Regions from separate parts of the Blautia acetica genome, predicted to be linked through region 2. Evidence: predicted binding sites of a transcription regulator. Region 2 holds the regulator's gene; each other region holds the start of a gene.
The links. The regulator Rex, encoded in region 2, represses fermentation and respiration genes when NADH is low (regulators of the CRP and FNR family bind a similar motif). The targets are predictions, from matches to a motif close to ATTGTTAANTANTTAACAAT.
Positions count from the first base shown of each region.

Region 1: WBS51_RS10545 (shikimate dehydrogenase) is a predicted target of Rex. The motif match lies at 1,715-1,734, and genes of this name have one in related genera.
Region 3: adhE (bifunctional acetaldehyde-CoA/alcohol dehydrogenase) is a predicted target of Rex. The motif match lies at 1,276-1,295, and genes of this name have one in related genera.
Region 4: pckA (phosphoenolpyruvate carboxykinase (ATP)) is a predicted target of Rex. The motif match lies at 1,040-1,059, and genes of this name have one in related genera.

Region 1 is NZ_JBBEWO010000014.1:81,095-84,308, forward strand. Features, by position in the region: gene WBS51_RS10535 (LysR family transcriptional regulator) at 1-671, shown strand, start outside; gene WBS51_RS10540 (LysR family transcriptional regulator) at 715-1,599, opposite strand; gene WBS51_RS10545 (shikimate dehydrogenase) at 1,781-2,656, shown strand; gene aroD (type I 3-dehydroquinate dehydratase) at 2,689-3,214, shown strand, end outside.
Region 2 is NZ_JBBEWO010000010.1:47,490-50,703, reverse strand. Features, by position in the region: gene abc-f (ribosomal protection-like ABC-F family protein) at 1-1,183, opposite strand, end outside; gene WBS51_RS08395 (redox-sensing transcriptional repressor Rex) at 1,348-1,995, shown strand; gene WBS51_RS08390 (NAD(P)H-hydrate dehydratase) at 2,079-3,214, shown strand, end outside.
Region 3 is NZ_JBBEWO010000012.1:34,316-37,529, forward strand. Features, by position in the region: gene typA (translational GTPase TypA) at 1-980, shown strand, start outside; gene adhE (bifunctional acetaldehyde-CoA/alcohol dehydrogenase) at 1,377-3,214, shown strand, end outside.
Region 4 is NZ_JBBEWO010000002.1:33,986-37,199, reverse strand. Features, by position in the region: gene WBS51_RS01500 (EamA family transporter) at 1-281, opposite strand, end outside; gene pckA (phosphoenolpyruvate carboxykinase (ATP)) at 1,222-2,826, shown strand; gene WBS51_RS01490 (HIT family protein) at 2,974-3,214, opposite strand, start outside.

The DNA.
Region 1 (3,214 bases), on a different contig from region 2:
ATGTACTGGAACTGGGAGTCTCTAAGACAAAGGGGATGGCGGGACAGACCAAAGGGGTCATTGATTTGGCATATATCTATACACTGGGCAGTGAATTTGTGCCTCGTCTGGTGGGGGATTTTCTGCGAAGTCATGAAGAACTGGAAACAGAGTTTCATTTTACCGTGGGGAATACGTCAGAACTTATCCAGGGGCTGAAGGATGAAAAGTATGATATTGCCTTCTGTTCCATGATGGAGAATGAACCGGAAGTCAGCTTTACACCAGTAGGAACACAGAATCTGGTTGTAGTCATACCGAAACAACATCCTCTGTCCGGAAGAGGGGAAGTGGATTTGGAAGAGGCTGCCCTTTATCCGCAGATTTATTTTACACAGGGAAGCGGCCTTCGGCCGGTGGTGGACAGGCTCTTTGAAATGGCGAAAATCAGACCCCAGATTGCTTATGAAATAGAGGAAGACGGTGCAATGGCCGGGCTTGTAGCACAGAATTTCGGTATTGCGGTCATGCCGGATATTCCCCTTCTTAAAAATATGAATGTGGAAGTGCTGAAGCTGCGCTCGCCCCGGTATCAGCGTTACATCTATATGGCGCTGTCCAAGGAGAATTATCAGACTCCCATTGTAGAAAAATTCGCAGAATATGTAAAAGCCTTATATGGAAAATACTAGTTTAAGATTCGTTGTACCAGAAAACCTCCGGCAGGGACACCAATTACAGATGTGTCCCGTCCTTTATGATAAACTGGAGAAAATTCCGGACCGCCGGAATCATATAATGGTCTTTTAGATAGGCCAGATAAACGGTATGAACCAGATGTATGTCACGAAGCGGCAGAATCCGGATATTGCGTTTGCGGATGGCCTCCGTATCTGCCACCAGGGCTATGCCGAAATCTTCCTCCACAAGGGCAGAGATGGCGTTTTCATCAGGGGACTCGCAGATGAAATTCGGGGTGATTCCGTGGGAAGAAAATATCTGCCGCGTATATTTTCCCAGACCGGAGCTTTTGTCATACCCAATCAGCGGATAGGCGCTAAGTTCAGACAGGGAAACCGCGTCTTTGGCGCACAGCGGATGTCCCTTGGGCGTGATGACGGTCATATTCTGGTGGATAATAGGAATAAACTTAATATTTGGTTCGTTTTCCATATAGGAACAGAACACAAGGTCAAAGAGCTCCTTTTTCAGTCCTTCAATCAGTTGGGGTGTGTGGAGCTGATGGAAGCTGAAGGTAATGTTCTTATAGCGTTCCTGGCTTAAAAAACGCCTTACAGTATGAGGGATATAGCGGTTCGCCAGGGGAAAGACATATGCAATATCAACGTGTCCCTCATCCTGGGCAAGCTGGTGCATACGAAAGAGGGCAGTCTCCGTCTCATGCAGAATCCGCTCTGCGTGTTCCAGAAAGATTCGCCCGTATTTGGTAAGCCGCACATTGCGTCCCTGCCGTTCAAAAAGAATGATGTTCAGCTCCTCTTCCAGGGAAGCAATAGAGCGGCTTAGGGAAGGCTGGGAAATATTAAGTTCTGCGGCAGCCTGCCGGAAATGCTGATGTGCGGCAACTGTCCGGAAATATAATAACTGATTTAATGTCATATCAAATTCCTCCTGTCAGACATTATAACACAATTAATAGCATAAAGGTATCGAAAAAGGTAAAAAGATGTATTAGAACTATCCGGCGGACTGGATTATAATTAAGAGCAGCTAAGTTGTTTAGTAATTAACAAAGTCAAAAGGTACAGACAGATACCGTTATGAATGGAGGAAAATAAACATGGCAGAAAGAATTACAGGTCACACAGAATTAATCGGACTGATGGCATATCCTATCAGACATTCCAGTTCCCCGGCCATGCACAACGAAGCATTTGCCAATCTGGGACTTGATTATGCATATATTGCATTTGAAGTGGATAACGACTCTCTGGAGGATGCGGTCAAGGGACTTCGCGCATTGAAAATGAGAGGCTCAAATGTGTCCATGCCTAATAAGACAGTGGTACATAAGTATCTGGACAAGCCTTCTCCGGCAGCAGAAATGTGTAAAGCAGTAAACACGATTGTCAATGACAACGGAGTGTTGACCGGACATATTACGGATGGTATCGGATATATGGCGGCGTTAAAGGATAATCACATTGATGTAATTGGAAAGAAAATGACCATTGTCGGCGCCGGAGGAGCAGCCACAGCCATTCAGGTACAGGCAGCGCTGGACGGAGTAAAAGAGATATCTATTTTCAATGCAAGAGATAAATTCTGGGACAATGCAGTTGAAACGGTAAAGAAGATTAATGAAAATACAGAATGTAAAGCTGCTTTATATGACCTGGCTGATTTGGATAAGTTAAAAGAAGAGATGGAAGACAGTTATCTGTTTACCAATGCCACGGGAGTAGGAATGAAACCCTTAGAGGGGCAGACCTATATTCCGGACAAATCCTTTTTCCGTCCGGATTTAATTGTCATAGATATTGTATACTTCCCAAGAGAAACCGCTCTTCTTAAAATGGCAAAAGAAGCCGGCTGTAAGACGATGAATGGTCTTGGTATGATGTTGTTCCAGGGGTCAGCGGCCTTTGAACTGTGGACCGGACAGCCTATGCCGATAGAGTATATGAAGGAAATTTTGGATATTAAGTATGAATAAGAGAAGCAAGCAGAAAACGAGGAGGATATAAGATGAATCCAGTAGTAGTCAGAAATGTAAAAATCGGAGAGGGAATCCCGAAAATCTGTGTTCCCATTGTGGGCGTCACAAGAGAAGAAATCCTTGCAGCCGGAGCCCGTATCCGGGAAATCGGAGCAGATGTGGCAGAATGGCGCGCAGACTGGTATGAGGAGGTATTCCATTTGGAAAAGACCAGGGAGACAGCCGGATTACTTAGGCAGACGCTGGGTGACCTGCCCCTTCTTTTTACATTTAGAACATCAAAAGAGGGCGGGGAAAAAGCCATGGAAACCGAAGCGTATGTCCGTTTGAATCAGGAGATGGCAGAAAGCGGAAGTGTGGATTTGGTGGATGCAGAGCTCTTTACCGGAGATGAGGAGGTCAGACAGATTGTAAAAACAGCGCACCAATGCGGTGCCAAGGTCATTGTTTCAAACCATGATTTCCATAAGACGCCGGACAAGGAAGAGCTGTTAAAACGTCTGTGCAAAATGCAGGAATTGGGAGCGGATATTCCGAAGATTGCAGTTATGCCGC
Region 2 (3,214 bases):
AGTATCCGATATGTACTTTGCTGCCCAGGCGGAAGCTGCCGTTGTCCGCAGGAATCACCTGATTTAAAATTTTTAAAATCGTGGTTTTTCCCGTCCCGTTGCTTCCGATAATAGCCACCCGCTCACCCCGCTTAATCTGAAAGTTTAAATCCTCAAAAAGCGGGAGAGAGGGAAAGGACTTGGTAAGGTGTTCTACAGTCAGCACATCGTTGCCGCTTATCACCCGAGGCTTTAAAGTAATCCGCATGGAATCGTCCACTTCCACAGGCTTTTCCAATACTTCTATTTTATCCAGCATTTTTTCCCGGCTTTCTGCCCGCCGTATGGATTTTTCCCGGTTAAAAGACTTTAATTTGGCAATGACGGCTTCCTGGTGTTTGATTTCCTGCTGCTGGTTTAAGTAAGCCTGATACGCGGCTCTTCGAAGCATAGCCTTTTTTTCACTGTAGGCGCTGTAGTTTCCTGTAAAAGACGTAACTTTTGTATTGTCAATTTCCACAATTTTCGTGGCGACCTTATCCAGGAAATAGCGGTCATGGGATACAATAAAGACAGCCCCCGGATAGTTCAAAAGATAGGTTTCCAGCCACGCAATGGAATCCATGTCCAAATGGTTGGTAGGCTCGTCCAGAAGGATGATATCCGGCTTGGATAAAAGAAGACGGCCAAGGGCCACACGGGTTTTCTGTCCCCCGGAAAGTGTGGAAATCATTTTGCCGAAATCTTCCTCTGCAAAGCCAAGTCCCTTTAAGACTCCGGTCAGTTCACTTTTGTAGGCATACCCGTTTTCCAGTTCAAACTCATGGGTCAGACGGGAATAGGCCTCCATAATCTTGTTCAATTCTTCTCCCTGGGTGTATTTCATCTCTTTCTCCAGCTGACGCATACGCACCTCCATATCCAGAATGTGCTGCTTTACCTGCAAAAGAGCGTCATAAATAGACAAGTCGCTGGTCAGCTCCTGGTGCTGAGCCAGATAGCCCATGGTTTTCCCTTTGGCTAAAATAACCTGCCCGCTGTCCGGGGGAAGTTCCCCCACAATGATTTTAAAAAGCGTGGATTTTCCTGCCCCGTTAATGCCCACCAAAGCGGCTTTTTCCCGCTCTTCAATATGGAAGCTGGCGTCTGCCAGCAGGGTAACGCCATCAAAAGATTTTTCTATATTCTGACATGCAAGTATCATGATAATTATCTCCTTTAAACTCCGTACAGCTACGAAAGCTGTCCTATTTATTATATCGAAAAATACAGGTTTGACAACAGAGAAACGAAAATTAATTGACTTTAATTTAACAATACACTATAATGGAGCGTAGAAATGTGTATTTTGAATACAGGAGGGTTGTTATGGAGGGAAAATCCATTTCAAAGGCAGTAATTAAAAGACTACCCCGATATTACAGATACTTAGGTGAGCTTATAGAAGAAGGCGTAGAACGAATATCCTCCAATGAGTTAAGCGAAAAGATGCGGGTAACCGCGTCTCAGATTCGTCAGGATTTGAATAATTTCGGCGGCTTCGGGCAACAGGGCTATGGATATAATGTTCCCTATTTATATGATGAAATCGGAAAAATTTTGGGACTGGACAAGACGTACCACATGATTATCATTGGTGCCGGCAATCTTGGACAGGCACTTGCCAACTATGTAAAATTTGAAAAAAGAGGCTTTAAAATTGTAGGTATCTTTGATGTGAATCCGGTACTGAAAGGAATTTCCATCAGAGGAAATGAAATCCGTATGATGGACGAGCTTCCAGAGTTTTTAAAAGAGCAGAATGTGGATATAGCCACGCTGACCCTGCCGAAAAACAACGCGGCAGAGACAGCTGATTTACTGGTAAAAAACGGAATTCGGGCTATCTGGAATTTTGCACATCTGGATTTGGATGTACCAGAGGATGTTATCGTAGAAAATGTACATCTTTCCGAAAGTTTAATGCGTCTGTCTTATAATCTGAATTGTTATGAAAACGAACATCCAAAAAAATAACAACGTAAAAAGCTGCTGTAAAATGTAAAAGAGATTTTGCGGCAGCCTTTTCGCTTTACGCAAGGAAAAAGGACGGGTGAAACATGGAGGAGATTGTAACCGGAAAGCAGATGAAGGAACTGGATGCCTACACCATAGAAACCATGGGAGTACCTTCTCTGGTACTTATGGAGCGGGCGGGACTGCAGGTCTTTGAGAGTATGAAAAAAGAGGGGCTTCCCCTTTCAAAAGTGCTGGTGCTGTGCGGTTCCGGAAATAACGGGGCGGACGGTGTGGTCATTGCCCGGCTTTTGTTTCTGGCAGGATATCAGGTACATGTCTGTATTTTGGGAAATCCGGAACATTTTACAAAAGAAATGAAAACGCAGATAGAAATTGGCAGAAATTATGGAATTTCCTTTGTCAAGACTTTCTGTGTACATGAATATACTACTATCGTGGATGCTCTTTTGGGTGTAGGGCTTTCCAGGGAAGTTTCGGGTCTTTACCGGGAAACCATAGAAAAACTACAGGATTTTTCAGGGAAAATCGCAGCCGTGGACATCCCTTCCGGTATTGACGCAGATACAGGAGCGGTATGGGGCTGTGCCGTCAGGGCAGACCTTACCGTTACCTTTGCCTATAAGAAAGCAGGGCTCTGCCTGTATCCCGGTGCAGCCTATGCCGGAAAACTGCTTACGGCAGATGTGGGCATTTACCGCAAAGACAAAAGGTCTCCAGAGCTTTTTGCCTGTACGGACAGGGAACTTAAAAAACTCACCAGAAAACCGGACGGCAATAAGGGCAGCTTCGGCAAGGTCTTTCTGGCCGCAGGCAGCCGGGAAATTTTCGGCGCAGCGTATCTTAGCGGACAGGCTGCTCTGCGAAGCGGCGCAGGTATGCTGAAACTCTGTACGCCAAAAGAAAACAGGGGGTTGTTTACTTGCTTCCCTGAAGCCATGCTGGCACTTTATGAGGACGCTGCGGATATGGAAAACCTGGTGAGAGAAAACCTATGCTGGGCTGATGTGGCCGGCATTGGTCCCGGTCTTGGTACTTCTCCTCAGGCGGAAAGACTTTTAGAGACTCTTTTGAAATACGCAGACAAACCGCTGGTTATTGACGCAGATGGCCTGAATCTGCTAAAGGGTAAGGAAAAGCTTTTAAAAAGCTGTAAAGCTCCGGTGATACTGACCCCTCATCTGGGAGAATTTGCCCGCATGACGGGAATCTCTGTAAA
Region 3 (3,214 bases), on a different contig from region 2:
TTGCAGATATCCATATCGGAGATACCTTATGCTCACCGGAAAATCCGGAGCCCATTCCTTTCCAGAAAATTTCAGAGCCTACGATTTCCATGAACTTCATGGTCAACGACAGTCCTTTTGCAGGACAGGAAGGGAAGTTTGTAACCTCCCGCCACTTAAGAGAACGTCTCATGAGAGAGTTAAACACAGACGTCAGCCTGCGGGTGGAGGATACGGACAGCACCGACTGCTTCAAGGTGTCCGGACGGGGCGAACTGCACTTATCCGTACTGATTGAAAACATGCGCCGGGAAGGCTATGAATTTGCTGTGAGCAAGGCAGAGGTCATCTATCAGGAGGACGAAAGAGGCCGTAAACTGGAGCCTATGGAAATCGCTTATGTAGATGTTCCTGAAGAATTTTCCGGTACGGTTATCCAAAGACTCAGCGAGCGAAAGGGTGAACTGCAGGGCATGAGCCCCGCCAGCGACGGCACTACCCGCCTGGAATTCAACATTCCTTCCAGAGGACTTATCGGCTTCCGCGGAGAATTTATGACCTCCACCAAAGGCTCCGGCATTCTGAACACAGCCTTTGACGGCTATGCTCCATACAAAGGAGACATGCAGTATCGTAAACAGGGCTCCTTAATTGCCTTTGAGACAGGCGAATCCGTTACCTATGGTCTGTTTTCCGCACAGGACAGAGGAACGCTGTTTATCGGCCCCGGCGAAAAAGTTTACAGCGGTATGGTTATCGGACAGAGCGGCAAGCCGGAGGATATTGAACTGAACGTATGTAAGACCAAACATCTGACCAACACCCGCTCCTCTTCCGCAGACGAAGCCTTAAAGCTGACGCCGCCGAAAATCCTCAGCCTGGAACAGGCCCTGGAATTTATCGATACGGACGAACTTCTGGAAATCACACCGGAAACCCTGCGTATCCGTAAAAAAATCCTGGATTCCAGACTTCGGAAAAGACAGAATCTGAAAAAATAATTCTTCTATATTTTCTATAACCAGAAGAGCTGTTCCTGTGAACAGTTCTTCTTTTTTGCCGCTATGTTATTTTTTTATCAATTTCACCCATGGAAATGTACATTAATTCCAGAATATTGTATTCAAATCCTCTTCTTCTCTATTTTCTGATAATTTTAATTTTAACAATCTTTTTTCTTTATATTTCTCACTGTTTATGGTATAATAAGGGCATACAAAACGACTTTAGTATTTCCTTTTTTCTTAGAATCTGATATTGACAAATATTTAACAACGAGATATAATAGCCTCAACACTTGTTAAATATTTATCAATAAAACAGGAAATCAGATGCTTCCTGCTATTGCAACACACTGTATTAAAATTATTATTTAATTAATTTAAGGAGGATTTCCCATGGCTAAAAAAGCAGAAACAAAAGTACCGGAAACCATTAACAGTGTCGAGGCTCTTCAGGCTAAAATCTCTTCTATGAGAGAAGCCCAGAAAAAATTTGCCACATTCACCCAGGAGCAGGTGGACAAAATCTTTTTTGAAGCGGCTATGGCTGCCAACAAAATGCGTATTCCTCTTGCAAGACTGGCTTGTGAAGAGACAGGTATGGGTGTGCTGGAAGATAAGGTTATCAAAAACCACTATGCGGCAGAATATACATACAACACTTATAAAAGAGTGAAAACCTGCGGCGTCATCGAGCAGGATACCTCCTATGGAATTAAGAAAATCGCAGAGCCTGTAGGAGTTGTAGGCGCAGTTATCCCAACTACCAATCCAACCTCCACCGCAATCTTTAAGTGCCTTATCTGCTTAAAGACCAGAAATGCCATTCTTATCAGCCCTCATCCCCGTGCAAAAAAATGTACTGCAGAGGCTGCAAGAATCGTTCTGGAAGCTGCTGTAAAAGCAGGGGCACCGGAAGGCATTATCGGCTGCATTGAAGAACCCACCATTGAACTTTCCAATGAATTAATGAAATCTGTTGATGTTATTTTAGCTACAGGCGGCCCGGGCATGGTAAAGGCTGCGTATTCCTCCGGCAAACCGGCTATCGGCGTAGGTCCTGGAAACGTACCGGTTATTATGGACAGTTCCTGTGACATTCAGACAGCGGTATATTCCGTTATTCATTCCAAGACTTTCGACAATGGTATGATTTGTGCTTCCGAACAGTCTGTAACAGCTCTGGCTGATATTTATGATAAAGTAAAAGCTGAATTTATCAAACGCGGCTGCCATGTACTGAACAAAGAAGAACTGGATAAAGTACGGAAAATCATCCTTACAGAAGCCGGCACAGTAAACGCTAAAATCGTCGGACAGCCTGCGGCAGTCATTGCGGAAATGGCAGGTGTTGCTGTTCCCTCTGATACCAAGATTCTCATTGGTGAAGTAACTTCCGTAGATATTTCCGAACCTTTTGCCCATGAAAAATTGTCACCGGTTCTGGCTCTTTACAAAGCAAAAGACTTCGATACCGCCCTGGATATGGCTGACCAGCTGGTAAAAGACGGCGGCTACGGACATACTGCTTCTATCTATCTGCACCCATCGCAGACAGAAAAGCTGAACAAATTTGCTGACCGTATGAAGACCTGCCGTATTCTGGTAAATACACCTTCTGCACACGGCGGTATCGGTGACTTATACAACTTCAAGCTGGCACCTTCCCTGACTCTTGGCTGTGGTTCTTACGGTGGAAACTCTGTTTCTGAAAACGTAGGAGTGAAACACCTGTTGAACGTGAAGACCGTTGCCGAAAGGAGAGAAAACATGCTTTGGTTCAGAACACCGGAAAAAGTTTACTTCAAAAAAGGCTGCCTGCCTGTTGCCTTAGATGAACTGAAAAACGTATACGGCAAGAAAAAAGCCTTTATTGTTACCGATACTTTCTTATATAACAATGGTTACACCAAACCAATCACAGACAAACTGGATGAAATGGGAATTACTTATGACTGCTTCTTTGAAGTTGCCCCGGATCCTACACTGCAGTGCGCTCAGAAAGGTCTGGAAAAATTAACAGCCTTTGCTCCTGACACCATTATTGCCCTGGGCGGCGGTTCTGCTATGGATGCTGCTAAAATCATGTGGCTGATGTACGAACATCCGGAATGCAATTTTGAAGATTTGGCTATGGATTTCATGGATATCCGAAAGAGAGTTTACGTATTCCCAAAAATGGGTGTAAAAGCTATGATGGTTGCTATTCCTACCTCTTCCGGTACCGGTTCTGA
Region 4 (3,214 bases), on a different contig from region 2:
ACCCTGTTTATATCCCCTTTTTGCAGTGCATGAAAATAGCACAGCCAGGAGGCCCCCGTGGCCAGACCGGACAGAATCAGAAATAAAAATGTTCTGCTGCTGATTTGTACCATTCCTGTTTCTGCCCCTGTAAGAAAAACCATAAGCCAGGAAAACAGCAGTACCACTATGGTACGAATGGCCGTTGCCACATCGGTATCCGTCTTTCGGATTCCGCATTTGGCAAGAACGGCTGTCACTCCGGCAAAAAAGGAAGAACCTATTGCATAAAATATCCACATATTCCTGTCCTCCCAAACAGTTTTATATCTTCTCGGAATCTTCAGCCCTGATTTCACATAGCTTCCAGACCCCTGTTTCAAAAAATCTCCCACTTTTTTAAAAAAACGCTTGACAAATCGTCAAAAATTTGCGGCGAAGACGATTGATTATAGTTTATTTCAATCGAGTAATAAATCATCTCATGAGCATCCTGGTTAGTATTTATATCTCAGGATATCAGGCAGGACATATGTCCTGCCCGCCTTTCCTATTATAACATTGTTCCTCGGCTCCTACAACGCAATCCATTTTTGATTTTTTCCTATTTTAATAAGCTACCAGTCCATATCCCAAGATGGACTGGGAATTCACCGGGTTGTCATTAATCGATACAACTGCGCATTCTTCGGAAAGCCAGTTCATCCCGGTCTGTGGTTGCCTGATTCAAAAGGATCAAAAACTCACTGTTTGCCAGCATCAGCCTTGCTGTATCCGGCTCCCCATTAGTAATTTACATATGATTTCTTTTCCCGCATCTGGCAGGATGACGAAGACAACCTTTCACCCAAATACCGTTTCCCTAAAGTGAAGCCGCCAAAGGGGAACAACATCACAGAATCATGCTCTGCATAAAAAACTCCAGCTTATCAACCTGATGGGAAATGTTGGAAATTATGGATTCCACTTCTTCCCGTGTAAGAATCTCCATCCCCTTTTTCATCCTGTTTTTTCTATATTACATCATAGCATTTATGTTTTTCCCGGTTAAAGGGTAAAAGTCGTTAAAATTTAAACAATTTTTATAAAATCTATATTTTTTTTATTGATTTATTGAGGTAAATATGTATAATAGAAAAGAGAACCAGGTTACTGGTTTCTCTGAAAAGGAATATCACGGAAGCCTGTTTTTCAGGCTGAATTCCGGTGATTATTATGAAAGAAAAGAGAGGTACATGTAAGATGGCAGAATTGAATTTAAGCAAGTACGGCATCACAGGAACGACTGAAATCGTTCACAATCCTTCTTATGAATTATTATTCGCTGAAGAAACAAAACCGGAACTGGAAGGTTTTGAAAAAGGTCAGGAAAGTGAACTTGGCGCAGTGAACGTAATGACAGGTGTATACACCGGACGTTCTCCTAAAGACAAATATATTGTTATGGATGAGAACTCCAAAGATACTGTATGGTGGACTTCTGACGAATACAAAAATGATAACCATCCGGCTTCACAGGAAGCATGGGCTACTGTAAAAGACCTGGCTATCAAAGAACTTTCCAATAAAAAACTGTACGTTGTAGACGCTTTCTGCGGCGCAAACAAAGATACCCGTATGGCTATCCGTTTCATCGTAGAAGTTGCTTGGCAGGCTCACTTTGTTACAAATATGTTTATCCAGCCTACAGCAGAAGAACTGGAAAACTTTGAGCCTGATTTCATCGTATACAACGCTTCCAAAGCAAAAGTAGAAAACTACAAAGAATTAGGATTAAACTCCGAAACAGCTGTTATGTTTAACATTACAAGCCGTGAGCAGGTTATCGTAAATACATGGTACGGCGGAGAAATGAAAAAAGGTATGTTCTCTATGATGAACTACTACCTGCCGTTAAAGGGTATCGCTTCCATGCACTGCTCTGCAAACACAGACTTAAACGGTGAAAACACAGCTATCTTCTTCGGTCTTTCCGGAACAGGTAAAACAACTCTGTCCACAGACCCGAAACGTCTTCTTATCGGTGATGACGAACATGGCTGGGATGACAACGGCGTATTCAACTTTGAAGGCGGCTGCTACGCAAAAGTTATCGATCTGGATAAAGAATCCGAACCAGATATCTACAACGCAATCAAACGTAACGCTCTTCTTGAAAACGTTACTCTGGATTCCGAAGGAAAAATTGACTTCACAGATAAGAGCGTAACAGAAAATACTCGTGTATCTTATCCGATTAACCATATTGAAAACATTGTTCGCCCTGTTTCTTCCGCACCGGCAGCAAAAGAAGTTATCTTCCTGTCTGCAGATGCATTTGGCGTACTGCCTCCAGTATCTATCCTGACACCGGAACAGACTCAGTACTACTTCCTGTCTGGATTTACAGCAAAACTGGCTGGTACAGAACGTGGAATCACAGAGCCTACACCAACTTTCTCAGCTTGCTTCGGCCAGGCTTTCCTGGAACTGCACCCAACAAAATATGCAGAAGAGCTTGTTAAGAAAATGGAACAGAGCGGCGCAAAAGCATACCTGGTAAATACAGGATGGAACGGAACAGGAAAACGTATCTCCATCAAAGATACTCGTGGTATCATCGATGCTATCTTAAACGGAGATATCTTAAACGCTCCTACTAAGAAGATTCCTCACTTCAACTTTGAAGTACCTACAGAACTTCCTGGTGTAGATTCTAACATCCTTGACCCACGCGATACTTATGCTGACGCTTCCGAATGGGAAACAAGAGCAAAAGACCTGGCTCAGAGATTCGTTAAGAACTTCGCTAAATACGAAGGAAACGAAGCTGGTAAAGCATTAGTTGCTGCTGGTCCTCAGGAATAATTTCTGAATGATTTAAAGTTCTTAGAAAAAGGCTGCTGCGGCAGTCTTTTTCTGTTTGTGTAAAAAGTCTGTTCAAAAAAGGAATCCATAGACAGCTTCTTTTCTTCTGCTGTCTTGGATTCCTTGTTCTTTTTTCATAACCTGAGATTATTTCATAAGCACTTCTCTATATTTTTCCACCATATCCGCATACTCTGTTTCTGTCAGAGTTTTTTCAGCAGGATTCATGGCAAAGGTTCCGCCCCATTCATACTGGTCTTTATATTTCGGTACCAGATGAAAGTGCAGATGATGCCCTGTATCTCCGTACGCTCCGTAATTCACTTTATCCGGATGGAACAGCTGATGTACCGCCTGGGCTACTTTGTTAATATCTTCCATATAAGCT